2 regions of the Streptomyces sp. NPDC021749 genome follow, and region 2 is predicted to be linked to the other one. Evidence: riboswitches for the same ligand, from Rfam matches in the RefSeq annotation. Region 2 holds a riboswitch; the other holds the start of a gene.

Evidence for each region. Region 2 has a riboswitch for cyclic di-AMP ahead of AB0G35_RS29895 (M23 family metallopeptidase). Riboswitches for the same ligand answer to the same signal wherever they lie in the genome.
Region 1: linked by a shared signal. The riboswitch ahead of AB0G35_RS20465 (M23 family metallopeptidase) and the one ahead of AB0G35_RS29895 (M23 family metallopeptidase) in region 2 are both predicted to bind cyclic di-AMP.

Annotation. Positions count from the first base shown of each region.
Region 1 covers NZ_JBFACE010000019.1:117,666-120,747, forward strand. Annotated here, with positions in the region: gene AB0G35_RS20460 (pitrilysin family protein) at 1-578, shown strand, start outside; cyclic di-AMP (ydaO/yuaA leader) riboswitch at 832-987, shown strand; gene AB0G35_RS20465 (M23 family metallopeptidase) at 1,000-1,800, shown strand; gene AB0G35_RS20470 (GntR family transcriptional regulator) at 2,007-2,696, shown strand; gene AB0G35_RS20475 (HPr family phosphocarrier protein) at 3,004-3,082, opposite strand, start outside.
Region 2 covers NZ_JBFACE010000039.1:43,368-46,449, forward strand. Annotated here, with positions in the region: gene AB0G35_RS29890 (DUF2332 domain-containing protein) at 1-744, opposite strand, end outside; cyclic di-AMP (ydaO/yuaA leader) riboswitch at 1,039-1,193, shown strand; gene AB0G35_RS29895 (M23 family metallopeptidase) at 1,205-2,434, shown strand; gene AB0G35_RS29900 (aldo/keto reductase) at 2,523-3,082, shown strand, end outside.

The sequences.
Region 1 (3,082 bases), on a different contig from region 2:
ACCGGCACGACCGCGTGTGGCCGGCGCAGGTGCTCGGCACGTACTGCCTGGGCGGCACCCTCACCTCCCGCCTGGACCGCGTCCTGCGGGAGGAGAAGGGCTACACCTACGGCGTGCGGGCCTTCGGCCAGGTGCTGCGCTCCACGGCCCCCACGTCCCCCGAGGGCGCCACCGGCGCCGCGCTGCTCGCCATCAGCGGCTCGGTGGACACCGCCTCCACCGGGCCCGCGCTGGACGACCTGTGGAAGGTGCTGCGGACCCTCGCGGCAGAGGGGCTGACGGACGAGGAACGGGACGTCGCGGTGCAGAACCTCGTCGGGGTGGCGCCGCTCAAGTACGAGACCGCCGCGGCCGTCGCGGGCACCCTCGCCGACCAGGTGGAGCAGCAGCTCCCGGACGACTACCAGGCGCAGTTGTACCTCCGGCTCGCGGAGACCGGCACGGTCGAGGCGACCGCCGCCGCCGTCAACGCCTTCCCGGTGGACCGCCTGGTGACCATCCTGGTGGGCGACGCCGCGCAGATCACCGAGCCCGTCAAGGCGCTGGGCATCGGAGAGGTGACCGTCGTCAGCGGCTAGGTGGCGGACGGCGCATGACGAGGCGTCACGGCTGACCGGCTCCCGTGGTGTTCGCTCACCACGGGAGCCGTCGTATGTCCGGCACCGTCCGCGGGAATCCGCGGAATCCGCCGTATGTCCGTTTTGCAGGGGCTTGTTGGTTCCGGAACTTGTGGCATCCCGCACAAAATCGCGGTTCCGTTTGGCGCCGCAAAGTTGCCCCGATTAGCGTCGGTCCGGCTGTTCGTCACAACTCCGCCACAACAGTGGCACCGGACAGTCATCGCCGAGTCCCCGTACGGCGCGAGCCAGGGGAGCCGGGGACCCACACGTCCCTGGGGTGAATCGGGCGCCTCTCCGGAGGGGTCCGTAGGAGACCTTCCTGCTCCGAACCCGTCAGCTAACCCGGTAGGCGAGAGGGAAGGAAAGGACGAGCCAGCACATGGCGTTCACCCGTGCCACCGGGAAGCACCGCCGGGCCAGCCGCACCGCCCGGACGACCCGCAACCTCGCCGGCATAGCCACCCTGGCGACCTCCGGCGTCGTCGCCACCATGGCCTCGCCGGCGCTGGCCGCCACCGACGAGGCGCGCGCCCAGGACACCGGTCTCACCCAGGCCGTCGTGCTCGGCGACGAACTCGCCCACCGCCTGGAGGTCCAGGCCGACACCCAGCAGGCCGCCGCCGAGGCCGCCGCCATGAAGGCGAAGGCCGAGGCCGAGGCCAAGAAGCGGGTGGCGGAGGCCGAGCGGCACGCCGAGGCCGCCAGGAAGAAGGCCAAGGCCGAGCGCGAGGCCAAGGAGCGGGCCGCCCGGGACGCCGAGCGCAAGCGCCTGAACGCCTTCGTCGCCCCCATCGCCGGTTCCTACGTCTCCACCGGCTACAAGGCGTCCAGCAGCCTGTGGTCGTCCGGCAGCCACACCGGCATCGACTTCCACGCCGCCACCGGGACCTCCGTCCACGCGGTCGGCGCGGGCACCGTGGTCGAGGCCGGCTGGGGCGGTTCGTACGGCAACAACATCGTGATCAAGATGCACGACGGCACCTACACCCAGTACGGCCACCTGTCGTCCATCGGCGTCTCGGTCGGCCAGACCGTCACCCCCGGTCAGCAGATCGGCCTCTCCGGGGCCACCGGCAACGTCACCGGCCCGCATCTGCACTTCGAGGCCCGCACCAGCCCCGACTACGGCTCCGACATCGACCCCCTCGCCTACCTGCGCTCGCACGGCGTCAACGTCTGAGCCGGCGCCCGGCCGGCGTCCGACCGGCCCGCCGGCCGACCCGTCCCCGCGCCCCCGGCGCATGCCTCCGTGCGCTCCGCGCCCACTGGCCAAAAAATATCGCCGAATATGCAGAGTCCGTCGGAAAAGCCGTGCCGGTCGAATAGAGTCTCGGAAAAGCCGCCGACCGGCGGCGTTTTCCGGGGATTACGGCGGAGGCACGATCGATGCGAGGCCATATTTCCGCGCATGCGGTGTGCACGGCGATTCGCGAGGACATCGTCTCCGGCGCACTGGCGCCGGGGAGCCGGCTGATCGAGGAGATCCTGGCGGCGCGGTACGGCGTCTCCAGAGTGCCGGTCCGCGAAGCCCTGCGCACCCTGCAGTCGGAGGGCTTCGTCACCACCCGCCACCACGCCGGTGCGTGCGTCGCCGAGCCCACCGAGCAGGAGGCCGTCGACCTGCTCGACGTCCGCGCCCTGCTGGAGCCGTTGGGCGCGGCCCGCGCGGCCGCCCGGCGCACCCCCGCCCATCTGAAGGTGCTGCGCGGCCTGGTACGGCTCGGCCGCGAGCGGGCCCGCCACGGCAACCCCGCCGACCTGCGCCAACTCGACGGCTGGTTCCACGAGACGCTGGCCCAGGCGGCCGGCAGTCCCAGCCTGACCGCGCTGCTGACCCAACTGCGCCGCAAGATCGAGTGGATGTATGCGGTGGAGCCGCCGCCGCGGGCCGGCGAGGTGTGGGACGAGCACGGTGCGGTGCTGGACGCGGTGGCCCGTGGAGACGCGGAACGGGCCCGCGCCCTGATGGCGGCTCACATCGAGCGCTCGCGCCCGGTGTACCGGCTGCGGCGCCTCGCCGCACCCGAGGTGAGCGATCCGAAACAGCCCGTCAACACGGCGCGCGCCCGTTCTTAACACGCGGGCCGTATACAAAGGGGTGCGGAATTCCCGGGCGGCGTTTTCCGGCGCCGCGCTTGCCTTCCTGGCTGATTTCGGATTACGGCGGGTGGATATTCTCCGGTACACACGCATTCCGCCCCACGTATTTTCGCGTCCGCCGCCAAGTGTTCCCGCAATGAGAACGGCGCGGCGGAGGGCGCGCACTTGTGCGGGGAAGGGCTATGGCACTTCCCGGAACGCAAAGCGCAGCAGAACGGCCCCGCCGCGGCACCTTTTCAGGTCATCGCGGCGGGGTCGTCGTATGAGGGGCGTCCCGGTGGGCTCAGACGGTCTCGGGGAGCTCTTCGAGACCCTCGGAGACGAGCTTGGCCAGGCGGTCGAGCGCCTCCTCGGCGCCCTCG
Region 2 (3,082 bases):
CCGCCAGACGACCTCGGGGAGCCGGGTGGGGAGCTGCGGCCCGCGCGCCCCCTGCCCTGCCGGCGGCGGCGCCGGCACCTGGCAGGGGAAGACCACCGGGCTGTCGGCCGCGCCCACTTCGACGGCCGGGCGGTGCGCTCCCGGTTCGCGCCCGCCCGGGTGGCCGGGGGCCGGCTCGCCCGCGTACCCGTACTCGTACTCGTACGCGTAGCGATACCGGTCCGGGTGCAGACACAGCCCGGCCGAGGTGCCGACCTCCAGCAGGGCCAGGGGCTGGGGCAGCCGGGCGAGCAGCGGCAACAGCGTGGCGCAGCGGGCCGGCTCGTTGGTCTGGGTGCCGCGGCGCAGGACCACGTCCCGCACCTGGTCCCAGTGCCGGATCGTCCATTCGCGCCAGCGCCCGTACGCCGCCGCGCCGCGCGGGCCCTGCTCCGCGTGCGGGCCGTCGAGATGGCGGACGGCGGCGAGCAGGAGCTGGGGCTGCTGTTTGTCGCCGGCCGGCAGCGAACCCGCCAGCAGCTCGCACAACTCCTGGTCCTGGCCGATCCGTGCGGACAGCTCCTCATGGGCGTCGGACCGCCCGCGCGCCTCGCGCCAGGAGAACGCCTGGTACCGCCGCGCCACGTCGTGGGCGCTGCCGGTCGTGACACCGCCGTGGCCGGGGCGGCCGGGGCGGCCGTGACGGCCGGGACCGCTGGTGCGGGCGGGTTCGAGGTGTCCGGGGCGCTCGGCGTTGACGACCATGATCCGACGTTACTGTCTTCACGTTCCGTAATGGCCAGGCACCCCTCCGCATAACAACTGACGCACAATCATCGAAAGATCGTTTAGATCCGGCGCGGGGCGGTGGGGTCAACTCGCCCCATTTATGGCCATGGTGACCGGAAAAGACCACGCCAAAGCTGGTGCGCGCGGCATATGGATTCCGGGGAAGGCTTGGAAAACGGCCGCGATCTCTATTACTGTCCGATAACGCAGCGCGGTCGTCCCAGCCGCCGCAAGAGGCGGCACCGCGCGCCGACGCCGAATCCCGCACGCGCTTTTCACGCACCTCCAGCACCTCGAACTGCACCAAGGGAACCGGGGAACCACCACCTTGGGGTGAATCGGACGCCTCCGCCAGAGCGTGCCCGTAGGAGACCTTCCTGCTCCGAACCCGTCAGCTAACCCGGTAGGCGAGAAGGAAGGAAAGGAGTGCGCCCCCGTGGCGTCCAACAGGCCCGTTCCCGAGGTTCCGTCCGCCTACGAGTCCGACGACCGGGGCCCCGGCGCCCCGTACGGCCCGGGCTCCTTCGCCGGTCCCGGCGACACCGGCTTCGCCGCCCGCACCGCCACAGGGACGGATGCGGGCTTCGCCGCACCGGCCCCTGACGGTCCGTGGGAGGAATGGAACCCCACCGAGGAGTCCGTCCGCCCGGTCCGCGGCAAGCACCGGGTGGCCAAGCAGCGCGCCGGCGGACTCGCCCGCGGCGGCACGGTCCTCGGCGTCGGCGTCATCGCGGCGGTCGGCGCGGGCGGAATGGCCACGGCCGAGGGCAAGCCGCCGGTGCCCATCTCGATGCCCGACCTCGGCGGAGTGGCCGACGCCGTCTCCGACCACCTTCCGGACGCCGCCTCCCTGCCCGGCGTCGGCGACCTGATATCCGACGGCGGCTCGGACACCGCCTCCGCCTCGGCCTCCGCTCCCGTCGACCCGCTCGCCCAGCCCGCCGGGACGGGCTCGCCGGCGACCACCGGCCAGGACACGGACACCGGTGCACGTACGGTCACGGACACCGGCTCGGGCGGGAACGCCGGTGAGGCGCTGCGCAGCCGTATCCTCCAGCAGGCCGATGCCCAGCAGGGCGCCAGCGAACAGGAGGCCCGCGAGGCCGCCGAGCAGGCCGCGATCAAGCAGGCCACGACGGACGCGGCCGCGGACCTGAAGGCCGCCGAGAAGGCCGAGGCCGCCAAGAAGGAGGCAGCGGCCGAGGCCCGGCGCAAGGCCGAGGAGGCGGCCCGCCGGAAGGCGGAGGCCGAACGCCTCGCCAAACTGGCACAGAGCTTCATCACCCCGGTCTCCTCGTACACCCTCACCGCGGGCTTCGGCCAGGCCGGGGACCGCTGGGTCGCGGACCACACCGGCCAGGACTTCGCCGCCCCGACCGGCACGCCCGTCAAGGCGGTGCACTCCGGCACCATCACCCAGGCCGGCTGGGCCGGTTCGTACGGCTACCGCATCGTCCTGACCCTCGACGACGGCACCGAGCTCTGGTTCTGCCACCTCTCCTCGATGGTCAAGACCTCGGGCAAGGTCAACACCGGCGACGTCATCGGCCGGGTCGGCGCCACGGGCAACGTCACCGGTCCCCACCTCCACCTGGAGGTACGCCCCGGTGCCGGCGACCCGATAGACCCGATGCCCTGGCTGCGCGACCACGGCGTCGACGTCTGACGAAGAGGGGCGGGGCGGGGCGGGCCCGCGCGCGGCGGCGACCGCCGCACGAGGGAATAACCACCCGCCCCGCGACGCTGCCGCCGCCATGAGCGCGACAAGCAACAACTCCCCTACCCCCAGGGCCCTGGGCTCGCTGTCCGTCTCCCCCCTCTCCCTCGGGGGCAACGTCTTCGGCTGGACCGCCGACGAGGCCGAGTCGTTCGCCGTCCTCGACGCGTACGTGGCGGGCGGCGGCAACTTCATCGACACCGCCGACGTGTACTCGGCCTGGGTGCCCGGCAACAAGGGCGGCGAGTCCGAGACCGTCCTCGGCAACTGGCTCGCCTCCCGCGGCAATCGCGACGACATCGTGATCGCCACCAAGGTCGGTGCGCACCCCGACTACAAGGGCCTCTCCGCCGCCACCATCAAGTCCGCGGTCGAGAAGTCCCTCACCCGTCTCCGCACGGATTACATCGACCTCTACTACACCCACTACGACGACGAGTCGGTCGAGGTCGGCGAGTTCCTGACCGCCCTGGACGACCTCGTCCGGGCCGGCAAGGTCCGCGAGATCGGTGCCTCCAACATCTCCGCGCGGCGCCTGGAGGAGTCCCTCGCCTTCTCCGACCGCGAGGGCGTGGCCCGTTACGTGGCCCTGCAGCC